4 regions of the Pantoea sp. UBA4549 genome follow, and region 2 is predicted to be linked to each of the others. Evidence: predicted binding sites of a transcription regulator. Region 2 holds the regulator's gene; each other region holds the start of a gene.

Region 1 (4,799 bases), on a different contig from region 2:
TTTCGCCAGCGCATGATCGCGGTGCATCACGGCATACAATGGCTCGCGCAGCAGCAGCTGGTAATGCAGATCTGCCGGCAGCGGCGTATTACGCATCACACCGAGATCGAGCTGGCCATCAAGCAGCGGCGTCAGCTGCTGGCGGGTGTTGTACTCCTGCATATGAATATGCACTTCCGGCCAGCGCTGGCGAAAACGAAACAGCGCGTCTGAAACCAGCCCGGTAAAAGGCGCGGATGAGGTAAAACCGATGCGCAGCTCGCCCTGCTGGCCCTGATGGATGCGTGCAGCCCGGTCCGCACTCTGGTTCACCTGCAGCAGAATAGCGCGCGCATCCTGCAGGAAAGCGGCACCGGCGGGCGTCAGCTGTACGCTGCGATTGGTGCGCACCAGCAGACGGGCCTGAATGCTCTGCTCCAGCTGCTGGATCTGCTGGCTGAGCGGTGGCTGAGAAATATTGAGCCGTCGTGCCGCGCGGCCAAAATGCAGCTCTTCAGCAACAGCGATAAAATAACGCAGGTGACGCAGCTCAATATTCATATTTTTAACATATCAGTTGAGATGATTAATATATTGTACATCTCATTCACCGCTTCTTACAGTAAGGTATTCTCTCTGAACAAGGACACCCTGTGAGCCGCCTTACCTCGCTGTTCGTGCGTGACAATCCCGATTTCACTGCCGGCGCCGCCACCTCCCGCATCGGGCGTGAATCACCGCAGTTCCTGCCGGTGACGCTGGCGCTGTTTTCTGCCGGCCTGGCCACCTTTGCGCTGCTCTATTGTGTTCAGCCTATTCTGCCGGTTCTGTCTCAGCAATTCGGCATCACGCCGGCACAAAGCAGTATTTCGCTGTCGCTCTCTACCGGTTTAATGGCGCTGGGTCTGCTGTTTACCGGTCCGCTCTCAGACGCTATCGGCCGTAAGCCGGTAATGGTGACGGCGCTGATGCTGGGGGCATTATGTACGCTGTTATCGGCCATGATGCACAGCTGGCACGCCATTCTGCTGATGCGTGCGCTGATCGGCCTGTCGCTCAGCGGCGTGGCCGCCGTCGGTATGACTTACCTCAGTGAAGAGATGCACCCCCGGGTGGTGGCTTTTTCTATGGGGCTCTATATCAGCGGTAACTCTATTGGCGGCATGAGCGGGCGCCTGCTCACCGGGGTCATCACCGATTTTTATTCATGGCGTATCGCCATTGGTGTCGTGGGTTGCTGCTCGCTGGCGGCGGCACTGATGTTCTGGAAAATCCTGCCCGCTTCACGTCACTTTCGCCCCGCCTCGCTCCGTCCGCGTCATCTGATGATCAACTTCCGCCTGCACTGGCGCGACGGCGGGCTGCCGCTGCTGTTTGCAGAAGCGTTTCTGCTGATGGGCGCGTTTGTCACCCTGTTTAACTATATTGGCTACCGGCTGCTGGGAGCACCGTGGGCTCTCAGCCAGGCGGTAGTGGGATTACTGTCGCTGGTTTATCTCACCGGCTCCTGGAGTTCCCCCAAAGCAGGGGCCATGACCAGCCGCTTTGGGCGCGGGCCGGTCATGCTGAGCGCTATCGCCATTATGCTGGCCGGGCTGCTGCTGACGCTGGCATCCGCCTTATGGATAATCATTCCTGGTATGATGCTCTTTACCGCCGGTTTTTTTGCCGCACACGCCGTGGCCAGCGGCTGGGTGGGCACGCGCGCCCGGCGCGCCAGAGGCCAGGCCTCTTCGCTTTATCTGTTCAGCTACTATGCGGGATCCAGTCTGGCCGGTACGGCCGGCGGCCTGTTCTGGCATCGTTACGGCTGGCCGGGCGTCACGCTGTTTATTACGCTGCTATTACTTCTGGCGCTGCTCACCGGCTATCTGCTGTTGCGTCGCCGTCTCTGATCCGCTTTTATAGCCGGGCGAAGCGTCCCGGCTCCGTTTTTACCGCCTTTCTCCAGGTCCACCTGAAACAAAACTGCAATTCATCGTTATAATCTTTTCTATTCCAATAATAGTAAGACGTTTTTTTTTACAGCAATGAGGTGGTTAATGGCGCTTTTTTATTATGTCGATAAACATGCCGGTTATAACGACAATCATGTGGTGCACGCAAAAGGCTGCCCGTTCCTGCCAGCCGACCCTGCCCGGCGCTTTCTTGGCACCTTTTATGCCCCGAACGCCGCCATTCAGCAGGCGCGTAAATTTTACCCGGGCGCCATGGGCTGCGAGCAGTGCTGTCCGGTGGGCGTAAAAAAAAACCTGAATCACTGCAATAGCGTGGCCCTGAAACATATGGTGTGACTCTGATAATTCTGGTCTGAAGTGATGCTGCCATGAAAAGAGCGTTATGCCGTCGCTCTGGCAGCCCTGCGCCACGCTCACTTTCCCGCCTGCGGCTGATGCCGGTTATAAACAGAGGAATAAAAAAGCCTTAGCAGGTTTCCATCTGCCGGTTCATCAGCCACAATAGAGTTAATTTGTGACGCAGATCACCTTCGAGGCGTCTCTGCTCCCGTTAACCTGCTGTCTGACTAATTTGAACTTCATGCAAACTTCTACCGTTTCCCGTAAAACAGCCTGGCTACGCGTTGTCCTGCTGGCCATTGCGGCGTTTGTCTTTAACACCACTGAATTTGTCCCGGTGGGCCTGCTTTCCGATATTGCAGCAAGCTTTTCGATGAAAACGGCCGATGTGGGTATCATGCTCACCATTTATGCCTGGGTAGTGGCGCTGCTGTCGCTGCCGCTGATGCTGCTGACGCGTAACGTTGAGCGGCGTCTGCTGCTGGCGGTTCTGTTTATTCTCTTTACCGGCAGCCATGTGCTTTCTGCATTTGCATGGGACTTCCGCTCTCTGGTGGTTTCCCGTATCGGCATTGCGCTGTCGCACGCTGTGTTCTGGTCGATCACCGCCTCGCTTGCCATCCGGGTGGCCCCGGCAGGTAAGAAAACGCAGGCGCTGAGTATGCTTGCGACCGGAACCGCACTGGCAATGGTGCTGGGGGTTCCCATCGGGCGCGTGATCGGACAGTACCTCGGCTGGCGCATAACATTTGGCATGATTGGCCTCTCGGCGCTGGTACTGATGATCCTGCTGGTGCGCGTGTTACCGCGTCTGCCAAGCGAACATACCGGCTCACTCAGCAGCGTGCCAATGCTGTTCCGCCGTCCGGCGCTGGTCACGATGTATCTGCTGGTAACGCTGGTGGTCACGGCACATTACACCGCTTACAGCTATATTGAGCCCTTTATGCAGGTCGTGGCGAACGCAGATGCCAATTTTACCACCCTGCTGCTGCTGCTGTTCGGCTCTGCGGGTATTCTCGGCAGTATTCTGTTCAGTACGCTGGGTAACCGCTTCCCCTCCGCGCTGTTAATCGCTGCCATTGCGCTGATCACGCTGTGTATGGGGCTGCTGATCTTTGCTGCGGTGCGCCCGACCGCCATTATTACCCTCTGTATTATCTGGGGCATGGCGATGATGATGATCGGTCTGGCGATGCAGGTTCGCGTGCTGTCACTGGCCCCGGACGCCACTGATGTCGCGATGTCGCTCTTCTCCGGAATTTATAATATCGGTATCGGAGCCGGTGCGCTGCTCGGCAACCAGGTCAGCCAGCATCTGCAGCTTTCGGATGTGGGCAACGTCGGAGCGCTGATAGGGCTCTTCTCGCTGTTCTGGTGCGTGGCGATTTTCCGCCGCTATCCGCAGTTACGCTCAAATGGCTAGCTGACTGACCGGCAGCAGCAGGGACGCACGCTGCCGGATCCCGCTTTTATACATCACGCCTCGCATCCTGTCCGTTTTGCCCTTTATAATCGGGCTGACGCTCTTCGCAGGGACTGTTATGAACAGTAAACGATTAACGCTGGTTCTGTCGCGCGCCGTCAGCCAGGTCATGCTGGATGATATCCAGGCGATTGTGCCAGCCGTTGCGCTGAACGTTTTTATCAATACGCTGGATGACACCCGCTATGCAACGGTTGATTGCCTTCAGAACGAAGAGAACTGTGCGCTGCTGGCATCTGCGATTGTGGTCTGGCGTCAGCTCGGGCACATTCAGCACATCGATTACTATAAAGGCGATCGCCTGCGGCAGATCGCGGGTGCCACGCAGTTTGAACTGTTCAGCATAATGAAAACGCATCGCGCGCTGCTCAGGCTCGCTTAATAAGGATTGGCTATGAAGATTGGTTTACTGTTTCCCATTGCTATTATTGTTGCCGGCGTAACGTTTCTGGCCTGGTTTATCGCCAGCGGCGCAGCCATGCCGGGATCGTAAACGACACTGCGGCGCCGCGGGCAAAGCCAGGCAAAAATGTGGCAACGGCGTTAACGTATATGCTTCTGGCTGAAGAGTAAGGCTGCCCCGCTCAGCAGCGACATCGCCATCAGATAATAGCCCGGTGCCAGGCTGGTTCCCGTCCAGCTGATCAGCAAAGTACAGATCAGGGGCGCGAAGCCGCCAAAAACCGTAACGGCAATGTTATAGCTGATCGCCATACCGCTGGCGCGCGTGCCCGCAGGAAAGAGATCGGCCATCACCGAGGGCACCACAGAGAAGTAGACCGACTTCAGCAGCGCCATCCAGCAGACCAGCAGAATCAGCGTGACCGGCGTGGTATGGTTCGCTAACAGCCGGAACGCCGGCCAGATAGTGACCATTAACAGTATCAGCGATCCCCACATCAGCGGCGCCCGGCCAATGCGCTCGGCCCATAGCCCCATCAGCGGTGTCATCAGCGTCAGGATCACCCCGCCCAGCAGCGTAGCGGTGAAGGCCACGGTGCCTGACAGATGCAGATTTTTCGTCGCCCAGGTCGGCA
Region 2 (4,799 bases):
GGGTTCGCTGGTCGCCTGATTCAGCGCATTGAACAGCGCGTTATGTGCCTGATTCACCTTTACCCGCTGATAAGCCAGCTTTTCCGGCGAGTGTTCCGGCCCCAGCAGCATGCGCAGCGCCTCCTGATAGGCCTCCAGCGCATCGTGCGCATTCTGCCGCAGCAAACCGCTCTGCCACTGCGGCCATAGCCAGATCATACCGGCGAATGCAATCAGACATCCCATCAGCGTATCCATCATGCGCGGCAGCAGAAACTGAGCACCGTTCAGCGACAGCAGCTGCAGTGAATACACCGCCGTCACGGTAAAGCCAATCATCGACCAGCCATAATATTTGCGCGTCACCAGATAACTGGCCAGCGTGATGGCCAGCATAAACAGCAGCGCGATCGACTCCGGTACGGCGAAACGCAGCGAGGCGGCGGCAATCAGGAGTCCGGCAAAGGTCCCGAGCGCCCGGTGCTGAATGCGCACGCGCGTAGCGCTGTAGCCGTTCTGACTGACAAACATAATGGTCATCAGGATCCAGTAGGGCTTGGGAATATTGAAAAACAGCGCAATAAAGCTGCCGAACATCAGCATAACGGCAAAGCGGGCTGCGCTGCGCAGGGCGCCGGACCTGAACGACAGATAGCTGCGCAGGGCGGGCAGCAGCGGCAGACGCCGCTGGCGATCGGCCATCAGGTCGCGCGTATAAAGCGGTTTCTGAGTGCGCAGCACGCGGGCGATACGGCTGAAATGATAAAGACAGAAGTGACCAACCGGATTATCCGGATGCTGCCGCGCTATCTTTTCCAGCGCGCTGAGCGGCTTTTCCATCTGAAAGCGGGCGGGCAACTGATGATAGAGGATGGCATCCGCCAGCAGCCTGAGCTGTGCCGAAATGGTTTTTGCATTCCAGCGGATAACGGCTTCGGCATGACTCTGCTCGACCAGCTTCTGCACTTTCTCCGGCTGGTGCAGGCTGACAGCGATGTGCTCCTGCAGATCGAGTGCCACCTGGAAAGCACGCGTCAGCCGCTTATGGCTGTTGTCGCGACTGGCAGAGAGCATATGCATCTGCTGATAGCAGGTGGTGATCAGATCAACTGCTTTCTGCTGACGCGCCAGCAGCGGTGGCAGCGCTTTCTCCGGATCGGTCAGCTGCGTCAGCAGGGTATATTTGGCATCGCAGTAATCCGCCAGTTCACGATAGAGCAGGCTCAGCGTTTCACGCATCGGCTGCTCTTTCCACAGCCAGTACCAGAACCAGTTAAACAGGCCATACCAGAACGTGCCGCCAATATAGAGCAGCGGCGGCACCCAGATCGGCATGCGTCCTGCCAGACTCAGCGTAAAAATAGCGGCAATCAGCGTGCCGGGCAGCAGACGTCCGTGCAGCGGGCTGATTTCGCCCGTCACGCCAATAAGCAGCGGCAGCACCAGCATAATAAGCGGCAGCGGGATCGCGGCGTCAGTGAGATACTGGATCAGGAAACTGCCGGTGGCGAAAAGCGTACCGCCCACGATCAGACGTTTGAAAAAACGTTTATGCGGCGTATCAAGGCCGGCAATATTGCAGCAGGCGGGCACCAGCGAGAACAGCAGGCCTTTTTGCAGATCGCCACACAGCCATCCCAGCGCGACAGGCAGGCACAGCACCAGCGTCTGACGCAGAGCGTAGTTGACTTCGGGATGGTAGATGATTCGGCGCCACATCAGCTTATCGCAAACAGAAACGGCGTGATGGTGCCATCACGCCGTGGGGGTGAAACAGCTTAGCGGGTGCCGTAGACGACGATGGTTTTACCGTGTGCGGAGATCAGATTCTGATCTTCCAGCATTTTCAGGATGCGGCCAACGGTTTCCCGTGAGCAACCCACGATCTGACCAATCTCCTGACGGGTGATTTTAATTTGCATACCGTCAGGATGCGTCATGGCATCCGGCTGTTTAGCCAGATTAAGCAGCGTCTGTGCAATGCGGCCGGTAACGTCCAGGAAGGCCAGGTTACCCACTTTTTCTGATGTCACCTGCAGGCGACGTGCCATCTGCGCCGACAGGCGCATCAAAATATCCGGGTTAACCTGAATCAGCTGACGAAATTTTTTGTATGAAATTTCAGCAACTTCGCAGGCTGTTTTCGCACGCACCCAGGCACTGCGCTCCTGGCCCTCTTCAAACAGGCCGAGTTCGCCGATGAAATCTCCCTGATTGAGATAGGAGAGGATCATCTCTTTGCCTTCTTCATCTTTAATCAGTACCGCAACGGAACCTTTAACGATGTAGTAGAGCGTTTCTGCTTTTTCACCCTGATGAATCAGCGTGCTTTTGGATGGATATTTGTGAATATGGCAATGGGACAGGAACCATTCGAGTGTAGGGTCTGTTTGCGGTTTGCCGAGAACCATTCGCTATTATCCTCTATTGTAATCGTGCCCAAAATACAGGGGCATTCATTCCCTGTCAGGCGATGAAATCGTCCAGCGCGTCCTGTTAATAAAAATTATCCGGGCGGATGTGTAAGCTCTGCTTTTGATTCTGCCCGTCTTCATCAGCCACGACGAAGAAATTTTCAGCTCTGTTTGTAGCACAGCTTTTGCAGGCTGTCTTGTGTTGTCTCGCTTCAGCAGGCGGGCGATTGCTGTTTGCCGGATGAACGCGTACTCTGGCGCAAAACGCCGCTTCAGGAGAAAGAATAATGCAGGCACGTGTAAAATGGGTGGAAGGGCTGACCTTTCTCGGAGAATCCTCATCGGGACATCAGTTATTAATGGACGGGAATTCAGGCGATAAAGCGCCAAGCCCGATGGAGATGGTACTGATGGCGGCCGGTGGCTGCAGCGCGATTGATGTGGTGTCGATCCTGCAAAAAGGGCGCAATGATGTGGCTGACTGTGAGGTCAAACTCACCTCAGAACGGCGTGAAGAAGCGCCACGTATTTTTACACAGATTAACCTGCATTTTATCGTCAGTGGAAAAGCGCTGAGCGAGAAAGCGGTAGCGCGAGCGGTTGACCTGTCGGCAGAAAAATATTGCTCGGTGGCGATCATGCTCGGCAAAGGCGTGGAGATCACCCATAGCCACGAGGTGGTTGAGCTGTAACAGGCGCCGCTGCACGTCCCTCTGTACCCGTGAAACAGGCTATGCAGGGTCGCCATTCATGGCGACCGATGTTACGCCGACTGGCAGGCACTGACCCTATTCAATCCGCTTGCCTTCGATGAGCCGCTGCACCAGCGGCATCATAATCAGCTCCATCGCCAGCCCCATCTTGCCGCCCGGTACCACCAGCGTATTCATATGCGAAATAAACGATCCCTGAATCATCGCCAGCAGATAGGGGAAAGCGATGCCTTCCAGGCCGCGAAAATGGATCACCACAAAACTCTCATCCAGTGAGGGGATCTCGCGGGCGGCGAACGGATTGGAGGTATCAACGGTCGGTACGCGCTGAAAGTTAAGGTGCGTGCGGGAAAACTGCGGCGTAATGTAATTGATGTAATCTTCCATCGACCGTACCACGGAATCCATTACCGCTTCGCGCGAGTGGCCCCGTTCGCTGGTATCGCGCACCAGTTTCTGGATCCACTCAAGGTTAACGATGGGCACCACGCCAACCAGCAGGTCAACATGCTCTGCCACGTTATGCTGCTGTGTGACCACCCCGCCGTGCAGGCCCTCATAAAACAGCACGTCGGTGTTTTCCGGCAGCGGCTGCCAGGGGGTAAACGTGCCCGGTACCTGATTCCACGGCACCGCTTCGTCATAGGTGTGCAGATATTTACGCGACTCTCCGATGCCGTTTTCACCATAATGCCGGAACGTCTGCTCCAGCAGGCCAAAATCATTGGCGTCCGGACCAAAATAGCTGATGTGACGGCCCAGATCGCGCGCTTTACGGATCGCCATATCCATTTCCGGCCGGGTATAGCGATGAAAACTGTCGCCTTCTACTTCGGCCGCATGCAGCCCCAGCTGCTGAAAAATTTTACGGAAGGCAAGGCTGGTTGTCGTGGTACCGGCGCCGCTGGAACCGGTAACGGCGATAACGGGGTGTCTGGCTGACATACGGGTGCTCCCTGTGAGATCGGGCGATGAGCATTGTTACCATGAATTATCCGGCAGCGCATCAGCCACGAAACTCGCGCCGCGGCATAATATTGACCGTTTCATGCAGCTCAGACCAGACCAGCACCACCTCGCCCTGCTGCAGCTGGCGGCGCACGTCAGCGACTTTCTGCGCCAGGCTACGCTCCTGCTCACCGTAGTCAGTGCCTTCGCGCAGGACAAAACTTTCAATCAGGTTTTCCAGCGTTGTTACTTCCAGTTCCTGCCACGGAATAATCACAATTGTCCATCCAGATAAGTTGAGAGCCACTCCGGCACGCGCTGCTCCAGCCACATATGGGGTTTAAGCAGGCTGCCGCCGACAAAGCCAACGTGTCCACCCTGCTGCGTCAGCTGGTACTCAATTGTGGCAGACAATTGCTGCGGCTGCGGGATCACCGCGTCTGTCATAAAGGGATCGTCTTTGGCGTGAATGATCAGCATCGGCTTGCGCACGCCGGTCAACAGCGGCAGGGCGCTGGCGCGCTGATAGTAATCGCTGGCGTCGAGAAAACCGTGCGCGCGGGCGGTGATCGCATCGTCAAATTCGCGCAGACGACGAAACGCGCGCAGCTGCAGCACATCAACCGGCAGCGTGCCGGGCCAGGCGCGCAGTTTGCGCATTGCATTCTTTTTCAGCTGCGTCAGCAAATAATGCTGATAGAAGCGGGAAAAGCCGATATCCAGTTTTTCACTGCAGGGCGCCAGC
Region 3 (4,799 bases), on a different contig from region 2:
TTTGCCCCGGACGGGGCCAGTTTTAAGGCAGCGCCGGAGCGCTGCCCCCAGAATTACTGCTTAGCGCGCTCTTCCAGCATCGCCACTGCAGGCAGTTTTTTGCCTTCCACAAACTCCAGGAACGCCCCGCCGCCGGTTGAGATGTAAGAGATCTTGTCTTCGATACCGAACAGATCGATAGCCGCCAGGGTGTCACCGCCGCCTGCAACAGAGAATGCCTCGCTGTCTGCAATCGCATTAGCCACGATTTCGGTGCCTTTACGGAAGTTCGGGAACTCAAATACGCCTACCGGACCGTTCCACAGAATCGTTTTGGCCTCTTTCAGAATCTTCGCCATGTTCTGTGCGGTTTCATCACCGAAGTCCATAATCTCTTCGTTATCCTGCACTTCTGAAACCTTTTTCACGGTAGAAGGTGCAGTTTCAGAGAATTCCGTGCCCACACGGGAATCGGTCGGCACCGGAATACCGTACTGGTCACGCAGGCCTTTAGCCGCTTCAACGAAGTCCGGCTCGTAGAGTGATTTACCGACGTTGTTGTCGATAGCCACGAAGGTGTTTGCGATGCCGCCGCCAACAATCACGGTATCCGCAATTTTGACCAGCGACTGCAGGACATCAAATTTGGTCGATACTTTTGAACCACCGACGACGGCAACCAGCGGACGCTCCGGATTGCTCATTACTTTACCCAGCGCTTCCAGCTCAGCAGAAAGCAGCGGGCCGGCGCAGGCGACTGGCGCAAATTTGCCTACGCCATGGGTTGAAGCCTGTGCACGGTGGGCGGTACCAAACGCATCCATTACAAAGACGTCGCACAGCGCGGCATATTTCTTCGCCAGCGTCTCGTCATCTTTCTTTTCGCCTTTGTTAAAGCGTACGTTTTCCAGTACTACCAGCTCGCCCGCTCCCACTTCAACGCCGTCAAGATACTCTTTTGCCAGCGTAACCTGGGTACCGTTCAGTTTCTCTTTCAGATAGTTAACAACCGGCAGCAGCGAGAACTCTTCATTGTATTCACCTTCAGTCGGGCGACCGAGGTGAGAGGTAACCATCACTTTTGCGCCCTGTTTCAGTGCCGCTTCAATGGTAGGCAGGGAAGCACGGATACGTGCGTCAGATGTCACTTTTCCTTCTTTCACTGGCACATTGAGATCGGCACGGATCAGAACACGCTTACCAGCAAGGTCCAGATCGGTCATCTTAATTACAGACATGGTGAATCCTCTCGTTGATTCTCGTAAGTTTTGCCAGACGCCATCCGCGTCTTACCTGAAACCGCTTGCGGCCATTGCTAACGTAGTATCGATCATCCGATTAGCAAAGCCCCATTCGTTGTCACACCAGACCAGCGTCTTGATCAGGTGATGACCGCTGACCCGCGTCTGCGTACCATCAACGATGGCACTGTGCGGATCGTGGTTAAAATCTACTGAGACTAACGGTAATTCCGTATAGTCAACTATACCACGAAATGCCCCTGCTGATGCGTTTTGCAGCAGCGCATTGACCTCACACGCCTTTACCGCCGCCCGCACCGAGACGCTCAGATCAATCGCCGTCACGTTGATAGTGGGTACACGCACCGCTATCGCTTCGAAGCGATCGTTGAATTTCGGAAAAATGCGGGTGATGCCGGCAGCCAGCCGCGTATCGACCGGAATGATCGACTGACTCGCTGCACGGGTGCGGCGCAGATCGCTGTGATAGGCGTCGATCACCTGCTGATCGTGCATCGCTGAGTGGATCGTGGTCACTGTACCGGACTCGATCCCAAAGGCATCATCCAGCAGCTTGATCACCGGAATAATGCAGTTGGTGGTACAGGATGCATTAGACACAATGCGGTCAGTTTGTTTAAGAGCCTGTTCGTTTACGCCGAACACAACGGTTGCGTCCAGATCGTTGCCGCCCGGATGCGAAAACAGAACTTTTCTGGCGCCCGCCCGCAGATGCGCCTCACCGTCGGCGCGGCTGCCGTAAACGCCGGTGCAATCCAGCACGACATCAACGTCCAGCTGCTGCCACGGCAGCGTGCCGATCTCTGCCTGGTGCAGGATGCGAATAGTGTCTTCCCCTACCCACAGCAGATCGCGCTCCTGACGCACGTCGAAGGCGAAGCGACCGTGGCTGGTATCGTACTTCAGCAGATGCGCCATGCCGGCGGCGTCTGCCAGCTCATTAATCGCAACGACCGTGATTTCCGCCCGGCGTCCCGTTTCATATAGCGCACGCAACACATTGCGTCCGATACGACCAAAGCCATTGATAGCAATACGAATGGTCATCGCTTTTCCTGCAACTGCACCTCTAAAATGTGCCAGATACCTTGAGCGTTTCATGCCATTTTGTACAGGGAATTCTTCCGCAGCGCCTGACGCGATGCGCAGGGATTCGGCAGCAACTGAAACGGTTCAGCCAAAATAAAGCATGCGGGGAATAACCGGAATGATTGCGATCAAGGATGGTGATGATTATTGGATCTGCGTCACAAAAATGAGGCGATTAAACAATTACTGCAGGAATAATTGAAACGTTTCAGGCGGCGAAAGAATATGAAATAAAACAGGGTGCGCATCAATGCGCACCCTGTAGCTCACGATATCCGGTTTGTTAAGTCGCCCGTTAAGGCGACCACGGATTACAGAATAGATTTTGCGGTGTTTACCACATTCTCAACGGTGAAGCCGAACTCTTTAAACAACAGCTCTGCCGGCGCAGATTCACCAAATGAGGTCATACCGACCACCGCGCCGTGCAGGCCGGTGTATTTGAACCAGTAATCGGCAATACCCGCTTCAATGGCAACGCGCGCGCCAACCGCTTTCGGCAGCACCGCTTCACGGTAGGCGGCATCCTGCTTATCAAACGCATCCGTTGATGGCATGGAGACCACGCGCACATTGCGGCCTTCGCTGCTGAGTTTGTCAGCGGCAGCCACCGCCAGCTCAACTTCAGAGCCGGTAGCGATCAGGATCAGTTCCGGCGTGCCGTTGCAATCTTTCAGCACATAGCCACCGCGGACCACGTTTGCCAGCTGCTCAGCGGTACGATCCTGCTGCGCCAGGTTCTGGCGGGAGAAGATCAGTGCTGACGGGCCATCGACGCGCTCAATGGCATATTTCCACGCGACAGCAGACTCAACCTGGTCACAGGGACGCCACAGGCTCATGTTTGGCGTCGTACGCAGGCTGGCCATCTGCTCAACCGGCTGGTGCGTCGGGCCATCTTCACCCAGACCGATGGAGTCGTGGGTGTAAACCATGATCTGGCGGATCTTCATCAGTGCCGCCATACGCGCCGCGTTGCGGGCATATTCAACAAACATCAGGAAGGTCGCGGTATAAGGCAGGAAACCGCCGTGCAGCGCAATGCCATTGGCAATGGCGGTCATACCGAACTCACGCACGCCATAATGGATGTAGTTACCCGCTGTGTCTTCGTTGATCGGTTTAGAACCGGACCACATCGTCAGGTTGCTGGGTGCCAGATCGGCGGAACCGCCGAGGAACTCCGGCAGCAGCTTGCCAAAGGCTTCAATCGCATTCTGTGACGCTTTACGGCTGGCGATTTTAGCCGGATTCGCCTGCAGCTGCTCAATAAACTGCTGCGACTCTGCCTGCCAGTTAGCAGGCAGCTCATTGTTAACGCGACGTGTAAACTCTTCCGCCAGCGCCGGGAAAGCTGCCGCATAGGCTGCAAACTTCTCATTCCACGCGGACTCTTTCGCCTGGCCTGCCTCTCTGGCATCCCACTGCGCATAGATATCGGCCGGGATCTCAAACGGCGCATGGCTCCAGCCCAGCTGCTTACGCGTCAGCGCAATTTCATCGTCGCCCAGCGGCGCGCCGTGTGAATCGTGCGTGCCCGCTTTGTTGGGTGAGCCGAAGCCGATAACGGTTTTGCACATCAGCAGTGACGGCTTGTCAGAGACGCGCTTCGCCTCTTCCACAGCCTGTTTGATCGCTTCTGCGTCGTGACCATCCACGCCGCGCACAACATGCCAGCCGTAGGCTTCAAAACGTGCTGCGGTGTCGTCGGAGAACCAGCCATCCACGTGACCATCAATTGAGATACCGTTGTCGTCATAGAACGCGACCAGCTTGCCCAGCTTCAGCGTGCCGGCGATAGAGCAGACTTCGTGCGAAATCCCTTCCATCATGCAGCCGTCGCCCATGAAAACATAGGTATGGTGGTCTACGATATCATGACCCGGGCGGTTGAACTGTGCGGCCAGCGTACGCTCGGCGATCGCAAAGCCCACGGCGTTGGCGATGCCCTGGCCCAGCGGGCCGGTGGTGGTTTCCACGCCTGGCGTGTAGCCATATTCCGGGTGACCTGGGGTTTTAGAGTGCAGCTGGCGGAAGTTCTGCAGCTCGCTCATTGGCAGATCGTAGCCGGCAAGGTGCAGCAGGCTGTAGATCAGCATAGAGCCATGCCCGTTCGAGAGCACGAAGCGGTCGCGATCTGCCCACTGCGGGTTAACCGGGTTGTGATTCAGGAAGTCGCGCCACAGCACTTCAGCGATATCCGCCATGCCCATCGGGGCACCCGGATGTCCCGATTTAGCTTTCTGTACTGCGTCCATACTTAACGCACGAATGGCGTTGGCAAGCTCTTTACGAGAGGGCATGTTCTACTCCAGATCGGATTAAGGCTCCGCCGCGCTTAACGTATTGTAATTAATCAGTTATAAGGCGAAGCGTGAAAGAAGTCGCCCATCAATGTACATGAAAATCGGCACAAAAGTACATGCATCCGCGTGCTAATTATCATGGCTGCGATTGCATTTTAAGCCG
Region 4 (4,799 bases), on a different contig from region 2:
AGGCCGGGATCCACTTCACGCGTTTCTTCCTGAATACCGTGCTTGGCCTGGGCGGTTTTATCGATGTTGCAGGCAAAGCGAATCCGGTGCTGGCGCGCGAGGTACCGCATCGCTTTGGCAGCACGCTGGGACGTTATGGCGTTGGCTACGGCCCGTATGTCGTACTGCCTGGCTACGGCAGCTTCACCGTACGGCAGGATGGCGGTGACTATGTGGATACGCTCTATCCGGTACTCAGCTGGCTCACCTGGCCGATGTCGATCGGTAAATGGGCGCTGGAAGGGGTGGAGACACGTGCTCAGCTGCTGGACTCCGACGGGCTGCTGAAACAGCAGCAGGATCCTTACTCCTTTATCCGCAATGCCTATTTCCAGCGTAACGATTTCCTGGCCAGCGGCGGCAAGCTGAAGCCGGAAGAGAATCCAAACGCCAGCGCGATACAGAATGATTTGCAGGATATCGACGCGCCGTAAAAAAAAGGGCAACCCACCGGGTTGCCCTTCTTATTTATGCAACCGCAGTCATCAGAACTTATAGTTAAAGCTCGCACCGTAGAGCCAGGCTTTGCCTTCAGAATTAAAGGTATAAGGGGCTTCATTAACGGTAACGTGCTGACCATGCATATAAGACACGCCGACATCCACTGACGCTTCAGGCGTAAAGGCGTAAGACGCACCGGCACTCAGCCACAGGCGATCCTGGTCCGGAATAGAAATAGAACGTTTATCGGCCGGAACCGGGCTGTCATCGAAGGCGATACCGGTACGGAAGGTCCAGCGATCGTCATAGAAGTAGGTCGTACCCAGCGCAATGCGATAGGCATCTTTAAAGCTTTCATCTTTCTGGAACAGCGTCTGACCACGGCTGCCGGTCGCTTTCAGCTCCTGGAACTGGCTCCAGCTGGTGTAGGCAAGGCTGTAGTGCACTGCCCACTGTGGCGCAACTTTATGCCAGCCGGACACTTCCCACATTTCCGGCAGGTTCAGTGTCAGGTAGCCGGGCACCGTTGAGCCGCCGGTACCGCCAAACGCCGCCGGAATATCATTTTTATAGTTGCCGTCAAAGTCGACTTTTACCTCAGAGCGATAGGTAAAGCCGAAACGGTTATTTTTATCCACTTCATACAGCACGCCGGCGTTCCAGCCATAGCCCCACTCATTGCCTTTGAGGTGCGCGACCTGCAGGTCTGACGGGAAGCCCACTGCCGGGCCGGCTTCACCGGCATAACGCTCGATTTTGGCACGGGCGTAAACCGCATCAAAACCAACGCCCACGCTCAGATGCTCGTTCAGCCGATACGCGGTGCTGAGATTAAGGTTGGCGGTCATCAGGTCGGTTTTGCCGCCGTAGCCCCCTGCGGCATAACCGTTGTTAAACTCTGTGGCCAGGCCATAGTTTGACGTTGCTGACGCGCCCACCCACCACCGATCGGTAAGTGGCTGAACGTAGTGAATATTGGGCACCCACTGATTAGGCGCAATGTTATTGGCATCCAGGCTGTTGCCGGTTAGCGGGCTGCGGCCACTAATATCCACTTCAGGATCGATATAGACCGCGCCGATCGAGAACATCGGGCTCTCCATCAGCGCCATGGTGGCGGGGTTGCGACTGGCCGATGCTGCTGTGTCACCCATCGCGCCTTCACCTGAATAAGCGCGACCTAATCCAATTGCTGAGAATTCGTTAAGTTGAAAGCCTGCGGCGTAAACCTGGGAGGAGACGAGCGCCACTGCAGCTGCCACAGCTGACTTTGCAAACAGGTTCTTATGGTTCATGACCACAACCTCATCAAAATTATTATTAAACGTTGTCACGTCGCGTAACAAAGGACGGCGGATTGTAGGGACTGAGACTAAACAGACATATCAGACCAGTGCGACGAGTATAGGTCTGACCTGTGTGTAAGTTGCAATAATGTTTTTCAAATATTACAGACTTGATCGATAAAATCAGATCTGCTTAACAATTTCTTTATGCTGCGCCGTCAGCATACCGGCTCAGATTTGTTTTGGATCAAATTTTATTGTGATATTCGTCACTTAGCGACGCAATCATAGAGTAAAACGGCCCGCAGGCGTACACTTTCTGACAGAAAATCACCCCAACAGCGCCCGCTTTTTATCCGGAGAAACTTCATGAGTCATACCATTAATAACTGCAGAGCCCGCGAGACCGCAGCCTGCTGCTGTGTGGATACAGGTATCGTGATTGATAACAGTGACTGCAGCGCCCGCTGGTCAGCACTGTTTCCCGATCGTCAGGCTGCCGAAGCGAAGCTGGCCGCGCTGACGGAGAAAGCACAGCACACCGCTTCTGAACCCTGTCAGATAGCATCGCATTTTATCTCAGAGCCGGATGGCATACGCCTGAACGCTGAATTTACCTTTGCCTGTCAGGCTGAAGCGCTGATTTTTCAGCTCGCCCTGCGTTGATCCTGCCGCCGTCGGCCAGCGACGGCGAATTGCCATTTTCGTGTTTTTCCTCGCACTTTTTTCTCTTTGCTATTGGCGCGCAGTCGCCGGATGGTTAACACTGACGATCAGGTCAGACCTGTCTGGCAATGGTGTCAGATCGTCGGTTACAGGGGAAAATAATGAGCAGAGCGCAGCCATTGCTGACGCGTCAGGGCGAACGTATCGCGATTACTCACGGGCTGCGTACGCCTTTTGCCCGTCAGGCGAGCGATTTTCACGGCATTCCGGCGCTGGAGCTGGGGCGTATGGTGGTCAGCGAACTGCTGGTGCGCAGCGAACTGCCGGTTGAAGTCATCGATCAGCTGGTGTTTGGCCAGGTGGTACAAATGCCTGAAGCGCCAAATATTGCGCGCGAAATTGTGCTGAGCAGCGGGCTGAGCGTACACACGGACGCCTACAGCGTCAGTCGCGCCTGTGCGACCAGCTTTCAGGCCGTTGCTAACCTTGCTGAAAGCCTGATGGCGGGCACCATTGATGCGGGTATTGCCGGCGGCGCCGACTCCTCCTCCGTATTACCGATTGGCGTCAGTAAAACGCTGGCGCGCGCGCTGGTGGATCTTAACCGGGCGCGAACCTTACCTAAAAAGTTGCAGATCCTGCGGCGTCTGCGCCCGCGCGATCTGCTGCCGGTGCCACCTGCTGTAGCAGAGTATTCAACCGGTCTGCGCATGGGGGATACGGCTGAACAGATGGCTAAAACGTACGGCATCACGCGTGAGCAGCAGGACGCGCTGGCGCTGCGCTCACACCAGCGTGCCGCGCAGGCCTGGCAAAGCGGCGTACTGCAGCAGGAAGTGATGCCCGCCTTTGTGCCGCCGTGGAAAGCACCGGTTGAGCAGGATAACACCATCCGTTTTAACGCCAGCGCGGCAGATTACGCCAGACTGCGGCCCGCTTTTGACCGGCGTCATGGCTCGGTCACCGCGGCAAACAGCACGCCGCTGACCGACGGCGCGGCAGCGCTTATCCTGATGCGTGAAGGGCGCGCCCGCGAACTGGGGATTGCGCCGCTGGGCTACCTGCGCAGCTACGCATTTACCGCTATTGGTGTGCATACCGATATGCTGCTGGGGCCAGCTTACGCCTCGCCGCTGGCGCTGGATCGCGCGGGCGTTACGCTGAATGACTTAACGCTGATTGATATGCATGAAGCCTTTGCCGCGCAGACGTTAGCCAACCTGAAACTGTTCAGCGATGACCGCTTTGCGCGTGAGGTACTCAACCGGCCACAGGCACTGGGCGAGGTTGATGACGCCCGTTTTAATGTGCTGGGCGGCTCCATCGCCTACGGGCATCCGTTTGCCGCCACCGGTGCGCGCATGATCACCCAGACGCTGCATGAGCTGCGGCGTCGCGGCGGCGGGCTGGGGCTGGTCACCGCCTGTGCAGCGGGAGGCTTAGGTGCCGCAATGGTTCTGGAGGCTGAATAATGCAGAATACCGCGTTTGAATTAACCCTGCGTCCGGATCATGTTGGTGTGATCACCATTGATGTGCCGGGTGAAAAAATGAATACCCTGCGCGCTGAGTTTGCTGCGGAGATCCGTGCGGTCATAGCCGCAGCCCGTCAGCATCCGCAGCTGGCAGGTCTGATACTGATTTCCGGTAAAGCGGACAATTTTATTGCGGGTGCCGATATCAGCATGATTGACCGCTGTGATTCACCCGCTGAAGCTCAGGCGCTGGCAAAGCAGGGCCAGGACGTGATGGCGGAAATCGCCGCGCTGCCGTTTCCGGTGGTGGCGGCAATTCACGGTGCCTGTCTGGGCGGAGGGCTGGAGCTGGCGCTGGCGTGCGACGCCCGCATCTGTTCGCTGGATGAGAAAACCCGCCTCGGGTTGCCAGAAGTGCAGCTGGGCCTGCTGCCCGGTTCCGGCGGTACGCAGCGGCTGCCTCAGCTGATCGGGGCGGAGCAGGCGCTGTCGCTGATGCTGAGCGGTAAAGCACTGCGTGCCCGGCAGGCGCTTAAGCTGGGCCTGGTGGATGATGCCGTGCCGCACGCTATTTTGCTGGCAACAGCAGTGGCGCGCGTACATAAAGGAAAAGGCGCAGCGCGTCCTCTGCCACAGCGGGCACGTTTTACACAGAGCATCGTAGGCCGGCCGCTGCTGTTTGCGCTGGCAAAGCGCCAGACGGATAAAAAAACGCACGGCAACTACCCGGCGACTGCGCGTATTTTGCAGGTGGTGCGCACCGGGCTGGAGCAGGGCAGTCAGGCAGGACATGAGGCCGAGGCGCAGGCGTTTGGCGAACTGGCGCTGACGCCAGAGTCTGCGGCGCTGCGCAGCCTGTTTTTCGCGTCCACCGCGCTGAAAAAAGCAGCTGC

Evidence for each region. Region 2 encodes CRP, which controls carbon source genes, mostly activating them, when cyclic AMP is high. Its sites were predicted from a motif close to ATGTGANNNNNNTCACAT; they were not measured.
Region 1: B3041_RS08615 (sugar transporter) is a predicted target of CRP. The motif match lies at 2,450-2,467, and genes of this name have one in related genera.
Region 3: epd (erythrose-4-phosphate dehydrogenase) is a predicted target of CRP. The motif match lies at 2,477-2,494, and genes of this name have one in related genera.
Region 4: B3041_RS14445 (YfcZ/YiiS family protein) is a predicted target of CRP. The motif match lies at 2,024-2,041, and genes of this name have one in related genera.

Annotation. Positions count from the first base shown of each region.
Region 1 is NZ_DGLH01000009.1:398,403-403,201, reverse strand. It holds gene B3041_RS08630 (LysR family transcriptional regulator) at 1-540, opposite strand, end outside; gene B3041_RS08625 (MFS transporter) at 633-1,874, shown strand; gene B3041_RS08620 (hypothetical protein) at 2,022-2,273, shown strand; gene B3041_RS08615 (sugar transporter) at 2,518-3,702, shown strand; gene B3041_RS08610 (hypothetical protein) at 3,821-4,144, shown strand; gene B3041_RS08605 (YoaK family small membrane protein) at 4,157-4,255, shown strand; gene B3041_RS08600 (MFS transporter) at 4,306-4,799, opposite strand, start outside.
Region 2 is NZ_DGLH01000012.1:123,618-128,416, forward strand. It holds gene B3041_RS12400 (YccS/YhfK family putative transporter) at 1-1,698, opposite strand, end outside; gene crp (cAMP-activated global transcriptional regulator CRP) at 1,758-2,390, opposite strand; gene B3041_RS12410 (OsmC family protein) at 2,681-3,085, shown strand; gene B3041_RS12415 (phosphoribulokinase) at 3,182-4,051, opposite strand; gene B3041_RS12420 (YheU family protein) at 4,113-4,331, opposite strand; gene B3041_RS12425 (hydrolase) at 4,328-4,799, opposite strand, start outside.
Region 3 is NZ_DGLH01000003.1:55,829-60,627, reverse strand. It holds gene pgk (phosphoglycerate kinase) at 54-1,217, opposite strand; gene epd (erythrose-4-phosphate dehydrogenase) at 1,269-2,288, opposite strand; gene tkt (transketolase) at 2,642-4,633, opposite strand.
Region 4 is NZ_DGLH01000015.1:76,809-81,607, forward strand. It holds gene mlaA (phospholipid-binding lipoprotein MlaA) at 1-473, shown strand, start outside; gene fadL (long-chain fatty acid transporter FadL) at 525-1,775, opposite strand; gene B3041_RS14445 (YfcZ/YiiS family protein) at 2,136-2,432, shown strand; gene fadI (acetyl-CoA C-acyltransferase FadI) at 2,594-3,904, shown strand; gene fadJ (fatty acid oxidation complex subunit alpha FadJ) at 3,904-4,799, shown strand, end outside.